Regions from separate parts of the Oceanobacter sp. 3_MG-2023 genome, predicted to be linked through region 1. Evidence: predicted binding sites of a transcription regulator. Region 1 holds the regulator's gene; each other region holds the start of a gene.

Region 1 (4,171 bases):
CTGGCTCAAAACGGAGCGGCATTGTATAAAACCTTCCGGTTTTATGCACGGAACAGGTATGAAAGACAATTTATTGATAGGAGCCGGCTATTTGTGGCGTGGCTTTACACTACTGAATGAACCGGGAATACGCCGTTATGTCTGGTTGCCCATTCTGATTAATCTGCTGGTGTTGTCGTTTGGAACCTATTGGCTGATTGATGCAGTCAGCCAGTGGGATGGCTTTGATTCCAGCTGGATCAGTTGGCTGGCCTGGCTGGTGGTGCCTCTGTTGCTGTTACTGTCGACCTTGATCTCGGGGTATTTTTTCAGTGCGGTGTTGTTGCTGTTGGCGAGTCCGTTTTATGGCTTGCTGGCGGGCAAGATCGAGCAGCGTCTGGGGCATGAGGTCGAGGACGAATCCATTGCCGCGTTGATCCCGCGTACGGTGATACGGGAGCTGGTCAAGATGGGTTATTACCTACCGCGTTATCTGTTGCTGCTGTTGTTGTCGTTTGTGCCGGGCGTCAACTTGCTGATGCCCTTCGTCTGGTTCTGGTTTGGCAGCTGGGTGATGGCGTTGCAATACAGTGATTATACTCTGGATAACCAGCAGCAGAATTTCCGCGCCAGCCGAGAGCAGGTGGCTACCCAGCGCTGGACGGCCTGGGGATTTGGTGGGGCGGTGTCGGTGCTGATGGCGGTACCATTACTGAACTGTCTGGTGCCCCCGGCGGCGGTGATCGGGGCTACGCTGTGGCAATTGCAACGGCAGGCCGATCAGTCACGGGCCGGTTGATCTATTGGTTGGCCTCATCACGGTTGTCAGATAAGCAGGCTGCGGGGAAAACACAGGTGAATGTGCTGCCCTTGCCTTCGATGCTGCTGATTTTCAGCTCGCCGTCATGGTGCAGCAAGACGTGTTTGACAATAGCCAGCCCCAGTCCGGTACCGCCAGTGGCGATGCTGCGGCTGGGGTCGGCGCGATAGAAGCGCTCGGTCAGGCGGGGGATGTGATGCTGGGCAATACCGATGCCGTTATCCGAGACGCTGAAATGCCCTTTGCCGCCTTCGGTATACCAGCGCAGTGTGACGTCACCCCCTTCCGGGGTGTATTTGACGGCGTTGAATACCAGGTTGGAAAATGCACTGCGCAGCTCATTATAAAAGCCCATCATTTTTTGATCCTGATCGATGGTCAGGGTAATGGTGTGCTTGCTGCTGCTGAGTGATGCGGCATCGCGACGGATGGCTTCCAGCAGCGGCTGCAGCTCGATAGGCTGAGGCTGTTCCGTCTTGCCGGTTTCCAGCCGTGACAGCATCAGCAAATCCTTGAGCAGGTTTTCCATACGATGACTTTGTTCGCTCATTTGCTGCAGCATGCGGCCCCAGCGTGGTGGCAGCATCTCGGAAGCGGCTTGCATGGTTTCGACGTAACCGGCAATCACGGTCAGCGGTGTACGTAATTCATGGCTGACGTTGGCAACAAAATCCTTGCGCATTTCTTCCAGTTGTTTCAAACGGGTGATGTCATGAATCAGGATCAGGCGATCCTTGCGGCCAAACAGGGTGATATTGAACTGCAGGTAAATGCGCGGATTGATGGGCGATCTAATCGTGAGCGGTTCCTGATAATCGGCCTTGTCGAAGTAGGCCTTGAATTCTGGCGTGCGGATCAGGTTGGTGATGGGTTGGCCAATGTCTACCGGGTTGCGTAACCCCAGGTAGTTTTGTGCGGCCTGGTTCCAGAATTCCAGCGCGCCGCTGGCATCCACCATCAAGACAGAATCTTGCAGGGCCGCGGTTGAGTCCTGGATACGATTGATAATGGCCTGCAGGCGCTGCTGGTGTTTGATATTGCTTTGCTGCAAGCGCTGGTTCTCGGTAAAAATCGCTCCCCAGATGCCCAGTGTTCGTGGTAATACGGTGGTTTGTCCCTGATCCAGCCAGCGGTGCAGGCGGTACAGTTGCAGCCATTGCCAGGTGATATAGGCCCCCATCATCAAACACAATGCTTCCAGCGGCCGGTCAAAAAAGACGTAACCACAACCAACGGCCAGAATCAGCAAGTAGACAAGGCGGCGCAATTCTCTGCGCCAGACGGGGGACATCAAAATTCAGGAGGCTTTGGTCGAAAAGCGGTAGCCGGTGCCACGCACGGTTTGGATCAGTTGTTCGTGAGACTCACCGAGTGCTTTGCGCAGACGACGAATATGCACGTCAACGGTGCGCTCTTCAACGTACACATTACCACCCCAGACTTGATCGAGCAGCTGGGCTCGGGAGTAGGCCCGTTCCTGGTGGGTCATGAAAAACTGCAACAAACGATACTCCGTAGGGCCGATGTCAATCGGGTCGCCATGAGCGGTAACGCGATGGCAGACCGGGTCCAGCATCAGGCCGCTGACTTCAATGGGCTCTTCGATGCCTTGTGGGGTGGAACGGCGCAAGACGGCTTTCAGTCGTGCGACCAGTTCTCGAGGGGAAAACGGTTTGGTGATGTAGTCATCTGCCCCCGCTTCCAGCCCTTGTACTTTGTTATCTTCTTCGCCCTTGGCCGTCAGCATGATGATTGGCAACTCAGCGGTGCGGTCTTCACGCTTGAGGCGCCGGGCAAATTCGACGCCACTGGTGCCTGGCAGCATCCAGTCGAGTAAAATCATATCAGGCTTTCGATCGATAATCTGCGCATGTGCTTCCTGTACATTGGCAGCCTCAAGGCATTCATACCCGGCCATTTCCAGGGCCACGGCGATCATTTCCCGGATAGGGGCTTCATCGTCCACAATAAGAACGGTCTTGCCAGCTTTGGTCATAAGGCTCGTCACGCAAATGTCACAATAGGAATAATGCGGAGGTATTACACTGACCTAGTGTTACAAGCATGTGACACTGTTGGCATTGGCGTCAAGCCTGACACCAATTACGCGCTGGACAGGGCGTAGTGTGACAGGAGTCCGGCCCAGATCAGCGTGCCATACCAATGGGCTGCCAGAAACACTTTCATGCAGGCTTCCCGGCGGCGACTGCGGATAGACCATAATTGCCAGACCAGATACCCTCCGGCGACGCACCAGGCCAGATAAAACGGCCAGCTTGCTTCCAGCTGATTGCCCGTCAGTAACAGACAAAAATGCGCCATTCCGTAGAGAATGGCGATCATGGTGACATCCAGGTCACCAAACAGGATCGCCGTGCTTTTGACACCAATCAGCAGATCATCGTCGCGGTCGACCATGGCGTAAATTGTGTCGTAACCGACCGTCCAGCAAACATTGGCAATAAACAATAACCAGCAGACAGCGGTCAGCTCATTGGCCTGTGCGGCAAAGGCCATTGGAATCGCCCAGGAAAATGCAGCGCCGAGAAACACCTGTGGCAAATGGGTATGGCGTTTCATAAAGGGATAAAGTGCTGCCAGAGCGACCCCGCCGAGGGATAACCAGATGGTCAGGGCATTGGTCAACAGCACCAGCGCCAGACTGATCAGGCACAGCACAATAAAGCCGGATAATGCTTCGCGGTCAGAGATACGTCCTTGAGTCAGGGGACGGTCCTGGGTGCGTTTGACATGGCGGTCGATATGACGGTCGGCGTAGTCGTTAATAACACAACCGGCCGACCGCATAAGAAATACGCCCAGAGTAAAGATCACCAGATTGGCAATGGAGGGAATGCCCTCGGCGGCAATCCACAGCGCCCACAAGGTCGGCCAGAGCAGCAGATAAGAGCCAATCGGCCGGTTCAGGCGTGTCAGCTGCACCCACTGATACCAGTTGGGCCAGAGTTTGTTGAGTGAGGCGGACAGAGGTGATTGCATAATCAACGCCTTGTGTCGTCTGACAAAGGAAAGGAGGCGGATACCAGCAAGGACGAGAAGGCTTCCGTTACCAGCAGTGGTGCACCATGAATTGTAAATACCGAACGCCTGGCCCAGCCAAACGGGTTGGGCTGGTTGACTGTTGACGCCCTTGTGCGGCTGAATTTCAGCGGTTGGCGGCGCAAACTGGGCTGGCGGAACAGATAGCTGCCAAGCGAGCGGTTACCAAGATGGCGAATCTGTTGTCCTACCCGTGCAAGGCTGGTCAATGGAATGGCAGTGCGGGCTCGCACCAGTTCCGTTTGTCCCAGGCACAAGGAAACCTCGCGTACCCAAACGGGTTGGCGTCCGTGCAGCTTCAGGTCTGCCTGT
Region 2 (4,171 bases), on a different contig from region 1:
TGAATAACGGCTGTACGCCGCAGGAAATTCGTGAAGTGTTGCTGCACAGCTTGCCATATTGCGGAGCGCCAGCGACTCAGGAAGCCTTCAGGGCGGCGGCAGAGGTATTGGACCTGTCGGCCTTTGAAAACGACTGACACGTCTGTCAGCGGCCACTGGCCACTATATGAGAGCCAGGCAGCGGATGATGGCTGTGTTGACTGGTTGGGCGTGAGTGGGGACACCCTGGGCGCTGCCTGAAAGGGCAGCGCTTACCAATGGCTCAGGGTTTCTTTCCCAGCAGGGTACGAAACTCTTGCACCACGACAGGCCAGAAAGCGCGCAGGCTGTCGTATTCGTGATCCACTGCTTGCAGATACTCATCAAGATGATCAACGGCTTCGTGCTGTTCTGCCAATTCCACTGCAGCAAGGCGGGTTTTTAGCTCCGCCAGACGCAGTTCCATTTTTTCAATTTTACGCTGTAATTCTTGTTTGTTTTCGCTCATAGCCAACTCTTTTAAATGCCGATTAAATACCCAGTAACTGGCAGCCACCAATCAGCACCAGAGGTGTTACAAAAAATATTCCCAAAATATAGACACCAACATAGATTTTGTTGGCAGAGGCAGCAATGGACAAGTGTTCCGCAGCCCACAATGGAATGTTACGCAATAAGGGAATACCGTAAATCAGTATAACAGCGGAAACATTATAAAGCAGATGAACCAAGGCAATTTGCAGCGCAAAAATAGCATTGACTCCAGTAATAGCGGTTGCTGCCAGCAGAGCAGTAATACAGGTACCAATATTGGCACCGAGAGTAAACGGGTAGATTTGGCGCAGGCTGAAAACACCACTGCCGGCCAGCGGCACAATCAGGCTGGTGGTGGTTGAGCTGGATTGCACCAGAATGGTCATCAGGGTGCCGGAAGCAATACCGGATACCGGGCCACGACCAACAGCAGAGTGTAAAATCGCCTTGGCCTTACCAACCAGCAAGGAGCGCAACAGTTTGCCAATCAGGGTGATCACCACAAAAATGGTCGCAATACCCAGAACCACCATCAGGATGCCAGAGGCGGTATCAGGTGCCAGGGAGGTCAGTTGTTGCTGGATAAAGGTCACCGGAGGTTTGACCAGCGGTTTGACGAAGTTAAAGCCATGCATCGACAGGGAGTCGGCTCCAACCATCAGGGAAGCGAGAAACCCTCCCATCTTTTCCAGTACTCCAAACATGATTTCCAGTGGCAGGAATATCACGACCGACACCAGATTGAAAAAATCGTGCACGGTGGCAGCGGCAAAGGCGCGGCGGAATTCATCACCCTTGCGGACATGACCCAGGCTTACGATGGTGTTGGTGATTGTTGTACCAATATTGGCGCCCATCACCATGGGAATAGCGATGCTGACTGGCAAGCCGCCGGCAACCAGGCCAACGATAATAGACGTGACGGTACTGGATGACTGAATCAAGGCGGTTGCAATGGTACCAACGATCAGGCCGGTCAGCGGGTTGCTGGCAAAATCGAACAGTTCTTTGGCGTGTTCTCCGGCCGCCAGTTTGAAGCCACCTCCAATAATGGAGACAGAAACTAGCAATAAATAAACAAGACCGGCAATTTTAAGCCAGTTCAGCCAGTGGCTGCTCGGAGAGAGCTGGCTGTTGCTCAGCTCAGGTGATGACGCGTTTGCAGTCGTATCGTTCATACAGAGATGGCTCATCCGGTTGGTTTTATGCGGGTACAAACAAATCGAGGATACTCCCCGACAATTATGACATTTTTATGACAGCGTCATCGTTGGACATTAGGCACAATCATAGTGATAGGGTGATCTGGCCCTATTGCAGGTAACGGTTTTTTGCTTTGTGATGTTTTAACCATATGAAATTGTTCTGAAAACTATCCAGGCCAGTGCTTGTTGGATGCTGATCAGGGGTATTCACAGCAGGGTTGATAATTTTCATGAGTGATAGCGAGACTTTTTAATAGAGGCAGGTGTTTTATACTGCGATGTCTGAAACCCCGGAGAGTTCGCATGACTGATGTACATTCTAGTCCCACGAGTAGCCGCTTTAAAGGGACAAGCGACTATATTGCTACCCCACAGCTGCAAATGGCGGTCAACGCCGCGATCACACTGCAAAAACCCTTGCTGCTTAAAGGTGAGCCGGGCACCGGCAAAACCATGCTGGCGGAGCAGTTGGCCGATGCCCTGGGCACCGAACTGATTCAATGGCACATCAAAAGCACTACCCGGGCGCATCAGGGCCTGTATGAATACGATGCGGTGTCGCGGCTACGGGATTCCCAACTGGGTTCCGATCAGGTGCACGACATTCGGAACTACATCGTCAAGGGCAAGCTCTGGGAAGCTTTTGCCGCCGACAAGCCGGTGGTGTTACTGATTGACGAAATCGACAAGGCCGATATCGAATTCCCCAACGACCTGCTGCTGGAACTCGATAAAATGGAATTTTTTGTTTACGAAACCCAGGAAAAAATCGTTGCCAAACACCGGCCGATTATTCTGATTACCAGTAATAACGAAAAAGAACTGCCCGATGCTTTTTTGCGGCGTTGTTTCTTCCACTATATCGACTTCCCTGACCGCGACACCATGCAGCGTATCGTCGATGTGCATTTTGACAACATCAAACAGGAGTTGGTGCAGACGGCACTGGATGTATTCTTCGACCTGCGTCAGGTACCAGGCTTGAAGAAAAAGCCGTCAACCTCTGAAATGATCGACTGGCTCAAACTCCTGCTGGCCGACGACATTGGTCTGGATGCCCTGCAAAACAAACAGGGAACTCAGGCAATCCCACCGCTACACGGCGCGCTGGTGAAAAATGAACAAGACGTACAACTGTTAGAAAAACTCGCCTTTATGAGCCGCCGCCGGAGCTGATTGTGCTGATTGATTTTTTCCAGACCGTTCGTGCCGCCGGTGTTCCGGCTTCGGTGCGGGAATACCTTGATCTGTTGCGGGCGTTGCAGCAAGGGCTGGTGTTTGCCGATGCTGACGAGTTCTATGCACTGGCCCGGCTTTGTCTGGTCAAAGACGAAAAATACTACGATCGTTTTGACCGTGCCTTTGCTGCCTATTTCAGTGGCCTGGAATCCTTCTCTGGAGCACTGGAGGAACTGGACTTGCCCGATGACTGGCTGCGCAAGGAGCTGGAGCGGGTGATGACCGAAGCCCAGAAAGCCGAAGTGCAAGGGCTGGGCAGCCTCGATAAAATCCTTGAGGCCCTGCGGGAGCGACTGGAAAATCAGACCAAACGTCATCAGGGCGGCAGCAAGAACATCGGCACCGGTGGTACCTCGGCCTTTGGTGCATTCGGCTATAACCCTGAAGGCATACGTATCGAGCAGGGCGAAAGCCGCCATCGCAAAGCCGTTAAAGTGTGGGAAGAACGCAACTATCGCAATCTCGACGACAGCATTGAACTCGGCATTCGTAATATCAAAGTGGCTCTGCGTCGTTTACGCCAGTTTGCCCGCCAGGGAGCCGCTGACCAGCTTGACCTCGACGACACTATTCGTTCGACAGCCCAGAATGCGGGTTATCTGGATCTGAAACTGGTGCCCGAACGTCATAACGCCGTCAAGGTGCTGCTCTTTTTTGATGTCGGCGGTTCCATGGATGAACACATTCGTGCGTGCGAAGAACTGTTCTCTGCAGCCCGTGCTGAGTTCAAGCATATGGAGGGGTTCTATTTTCATAATTGCGTGTACGAATCCGTCTGGCGTAACAATAACCGTCGCCATCAGGAACGTATCAGCACCTGGGATGTACTGCATAAATACGGCAGTGATTACAAGGTTATCTTTGTTGGTGATGCCAGCATGGCCCCTTACGAAGTAACCCATGTGGGCGGTAGCGTCGAACACTACAATGACGAAGCCGGTGCGGTCTGGCTGCAACGTATTACTCAGCGGTTTCCCCATGTCGTTTGGCTGAATCCAACGCCACAACGATGGTGGGGGCCTTATGGCTCACTCGGAATGATTCAGCAGCTGATGGAAAATCGAATGTATCCGCTGACGGTTGAAGGTATTACCGCCGCCATCAAAGAGCTGACTTGAGTCCGTTGCCTGGGGCCATTAATGGTATTGTGTCGGCGTTTATTGTCGAGGAGTGATGTGTGACAGGCGTGGGGTAGCCAGGCGTAGACAAACACT
Region 3 (4,171 bases), on a different contig from region 1:
GGTACGTATCGGCCCGGTACCGGAAGGAGAGCCCTTGCAGGACTTGCTGATCAGGTTGGAAAACCTGCAGATCAACAACCCCGTCATACTCGGTGCTCATCAACTCGACTGAGCACCATTCACATTGCCGTCACGCGCAGCAGATCACAAGCCACAAAAAAAGGGCCACGACCAAACTGGTCGGGCCCGAGGCAAGGGTACTCAGCGCAGAAAATAATAAAACCGGCTCTTATTCTCCAGAGCCGTGTTTTTTGATGTCCTTACGGATAGCCGCATATACACCTACAAAAAATACGCAGGTCAGTCCGACAATCACTAATCCGGCAAAAACAACTTCGTCCATAAACATAGTGGGATTCCTCACTCTTAGTCGGTCTTGCGTTTGACGTGTTGAGGGCAATGTAACAGTCCACACCTGTGTCAAATTGACTCACATCAAGCCGTTTTTCAGCCGCTCTTTATAACCGTTGCTACGCTTGATATGCATCAAAAGCGACATAAGATCAGTTATTGGCTGGCTTGCTTATTGCGCTGAAACAGAAGGCAGGATTTCAGGGAGACGGTTATTCCGATGATCAGGTCATCACCGGCAGAAACAGGGGCAGGGACGTTATCCGGACGAAGATCCCTGTTGTTCCAAAAGATCTTATTAGGGTCGAGCAAACCAGCGCCCACAGGCGCTGGCTGCTGAAAAATGACAGGTCTTGCGTGGCATCCTTGCACAGGGTGCTGTCTGTCATGCTTATTGATCGTTATCTTTCTGGATTACCGAACGCCACTGCAAGGTTAATTCAGGTCATCTGCACCAGCAATTCACAGATTTTTCAAAACGAGTTCAATATCGCACCAAAAAACAACACATTGATAACAAACTAATTAGAGATAATTCGCCCCCGATAGACCCGGGTAGACGGCCCGATCCGCTCCCGATCATCAATCATGGCCGTCGCACCGCGGTACGTTCTGTCCATAATCGGCTTGGTTTTTGGTGTTTGGGTCGGCAAAAACATCTCAATCATCTCAAGTAAATCATGGCTCACGCCGCTTTTTACAAGGGTTCTGAGGTCATCTTCCAATGAAGGCGAATCATAGTGAATTATGCAGCCCTGCTCTTCTTTCGCTAATCGCTTTATTTTTTGTAGTAGTGCGATATTGTTGCGGTTGAATTCAACCATGTGGTTCCCCCCAAGTTGGTACTGGGGATTTTACTGCAACGCTCATACCATTGTTTTGTACTTTGTTCCGATTTGAACAATCGGCTGATCCAACTCACGATCTATATAACGGCTAAACTGACCAGCCACACACTCCCAGCTTAGCTGTTCTGCCGTCACTCGTGCCGCCTTGCCCTGCTCAACCAGATCACTCTCCAATAATGCCTCGGCGGCAGAGACAAACATCCGCTCGGCAATATCCGGCTTCTCTTCAACCGGAGCCAACGAACCGTTAACACCGGACTGAATATGCATATGGGCAGCTGCCATATCAAATGCAGCCACTGGCAAGCCACTGGCCATGGCCTCCAGCGTTACCAGACCAAACGTCTCCGTGACACTGGGAAAGACAAACAGATCAGCGGAAGCAAAATGCCGGGCCAGTGCCTCGCCCGTTTGCACGCCGGCAAAAATCACATCGGGATGGCTGGCCTGAATATCACCACGCATCGGGCCATCCCCCACCATCACCAGTTTCAGATCTGGTCGGGTCACCCGTAACTGGTCATAAGCCGCAATGGCGAGCGGGATATTTTTCTCTGCCGCAATACGTCCGACATACAGCATCACCCGATCACTGTCCTTGACCTGCCAGGACTGCCTGAGACTGATACTACGCCGCCGCGGATGGAACAGATGACAATTGACCCCGTGAGGCAATACCTGAACGTTATGAAAGCTGGATTCACATAAAAAACCGGCGACTTCTTCGGAAGGAACCAGGGTTCCGGCGGTACGGTTATGGAAGCGGCGCAGCCAGTTCAGCGTCAGGGTTCGAATCCAGCCCAAGCCATAATAACTACTGTAACGATGAAAGTTGGTATGAAACGCACTCAACACCGGAATGCCGCGCTCGGTGGCCAAATTCAATGCCGAGTTGCCCAGCGGGCCTTCGGTGGCAATAAAGACAAATTCCGGCTGAAAACGATCCCAGGCCGCCCGAATATCTCCCCGGGCTGGCCAGCCAATCTGTAAATCCGGGTACATTGGAATGGTCAAACCACGGCACCAGACTTCTTCCACTTCTGGACGCCATGTCGAGCGCGGCCGAGTACGAATCAGCTGTACCTGAAAGTGACGAGGGTCCAGCGCATTAATCAACTGGCGCAGGGAATTAGCGACACCGTTAACATCGGGCACATAGGTTTCGGTAACAATACTGATACGAAGTGGAGCCATACGGGTCTGGCACTCTGGCTAAATTCAACCAGTGTGCCAGCACCACCGTGACACTTTGATGAAGCCAATAAAGCCCCATATCACTCCACCAAACGTCAGCTCTCCAAACCAGCCCTCCACGTCATCCTCCGGCTCAGAACGCCTGAACAACAGCCTGAAACCAGGGCGACCCAACCGGGAAAGGGAAATGGAAATGGAACTTACCCAAAAGAAGCAATAGTTTATCGAGCAACCAAAAACAGCGAACAGGATAACAAGCCGGATAACAAACGAATGACAGGCGGGTTATGGGTCATGCGGGGAAAAGAGACAGGCTGGTCAGCCAATACGAGCAGACTGCCCGTCGCAGATACCAGTCACCCCAGTATCAACGACGGGCCGGAGACCCGCATACAGAATGGATATAACCAATGCTTAATGAGTGACTTCTGAAGCACTCATCGAGGACGTCGTTTCTTCACTCAGTTTGGACAAGCGATAACGTAATTGCCGTGGCGTCAATCCCAGCACTTTTGCAGCCATGGTCTTGTTGCCGTTGCACTTATCGATGGCTGCGTGAATATCACTCAGTTCATCTTCTTGCACACGCTGGTAAGGACGTGCATACAGAGTCTTGAAATTAGGCACCACTTGTGTTGCCAGAATCTGAGCAATCTGAGCACCAAGGCAGTGCACCAGTTCAAGGCTGACATTGTCCAGTCTTGCACCACGAAGGTCCATCACCAACACAGCCAGTACTGACTGACGCAGCACCAGAGGGACCAACAAGCAACGATCCTGCAAGGTCAGGCCACTGGCTTGGGGGTCAAATCGTTCCGGACGCTCACTGCCATCCTTGATGACCAACCATTCACGTGATTCAAACTGACGGCACAAGGCATGTTGGACAGCAAAGCTGTACACACCATTAGTGACACCAGTGGAACAATATTGGGCTTTAAAGCGGCTTGGGGAGTCAGGTAATGCAATGGATACATTACGCAGTTCCGTGTGTTCAGAAATCAACATCAGCAGGCGCTGGATGCTTTCTTCGTCCTGGTAACGACCTTCAATGATTTCAGTCAGGCCTGTCAGCCAATGGGCGGCAGTGGCAGGTTTGGGCTGGCGATAGTCTTGGATATCAGCGATTTTGTACATGGGCAGATCCTCCTTTACATAGTCTTTCGCAAACTCCGTACCAGCTCTGCCAAACCAACCAATAAATTTTGCAGGCAGGTGCCCGGATCATGGCCAGCGCCCAAAAAATCATCAGAACAGGTCAAAAAAGCACTATTGGCTGACTATACGTACCGTACTGCGGGGTTGTGACTGGTTTATCCAGCGTTCTGTCATCACTCTGGAACAGTCAAGGAAGAAAAAAATATTGCCTTTTATCAATAACTGCCCAAGTAAAGCCAGCAATGCTCACAAAAATGCACAAAGAATTATCACAAAGACGACACAGTCGGTGCAAAAGAGTGCAAAGGCAGAATTCAGAGAAACGTTGATGATAAGGACTGGCCGCCGGTCAAACGGATCGAAGACCAGCAGCCGGGCATCCTGTTCCATGCCCTGTCAGCTTTTACCTTGATATACCTTGATGATTATTCAAGCAATGTCAGGATCGTCACTTGGCATATATTCCTTATGCAGCCAGTTGGCGGTAAAGCGGCACACATCATGAGTCGTTAGCAGACCAGCCAGTCTCTCATTACGCATGACAATCACAGCGCTGCTGCCATTGTCTGCCATATAAGCCAGCACGACATCCAGACGCGTGTGCAGATCAACCCGGGCCA

What was found. The regulator PhoB, encoded in region 1, activates phosphate uptake and scavenging genes when phosphate is short. The targets are predictions, from matches to a motif close to TGTCATANNNNTGTCANA.
Region 2: a site for PhoB is predicted at 1,757-1,774, ahead of Q8W32_RS03625 (Na/Pi symporter). Genes of this name have one in related genera too.
Region 3: a site for PhoB is predicted at 2,655-2,672, ahead of Q8W32_RS12700 (glycosyltransferase family 1 protein). Genes of this name have one in related genera too.

Annotation. Positions count from the first base shown of each region.
Region 1 is NZ_JAUYVX010000016.1:16,352-20,522, reverse strand. It holds gene cysZ (sulfate transporter CysZ) at 59-778, shown strand; gene phoR (phosphate regulon sensor histidine kinase PhoR) at 780-2,090, opposite strand; gene phoB (phosphate regulon transcriptional regulator PhoB) at 2,097-2,795, opposite strand; gene ubiA (4-hydroxybenzoate octaprenyltransferase) at 2,903-3,799, opposite strand; gene Q8W32_RS14270 (chorismate lyase) at 3,802-4,171, opposite strand, start outside.
Region 2 is NZ_JAUYVX010000003.1:46,206-50,376, reverse strand. It holds gene Q8W32_RS03635 (carboxymuconolactone decarboxylase family protein) at 1-137, shown strand, start outside; gene Q8W32_RS03630 (hypothetical protein) at 263-487, opposite strand; gene Q8W32_RS03625 (Na/Pi symporter) at 510-1,691, opposite strand; gene Q8W32_RS03620 (MoxR family ATPase) at 2,022-2,894, shown strand; gene Q8W32_RS03615 (VWA domain-containing protein) at 2,897-4,075, shown strand.
Region 3 is NZ_JAUYVX010000013.1:87,465-91,635, reverse strand. It holds gene Q8W32_RS12720 (septal ring lytic transglycosylase RlpA family protein) at 1-112, shown strand, start outside; gene ccoM (cytochrome c oxidase subunit CcoM) at 230-349, opposite strand; gene Q8W32_RS12710 (hypothetical protein) at 511-876, shown strand; gene Q8W32_RS12705 (hypothetical protein) at 873-1,175, opposite strand; gene Q8W32_RS12700 (glycosyltransferase family 1 protein) at 1,218-2,393, opposite strand; gene Q8W32_RS12695 (helix-turn-helix domain-containing protein) at 2,808-3,530, opposite strand; gene Q8W32_RS12690 (CBS domain-containing protein) at 3,981-4,171, opposite strand, start outside.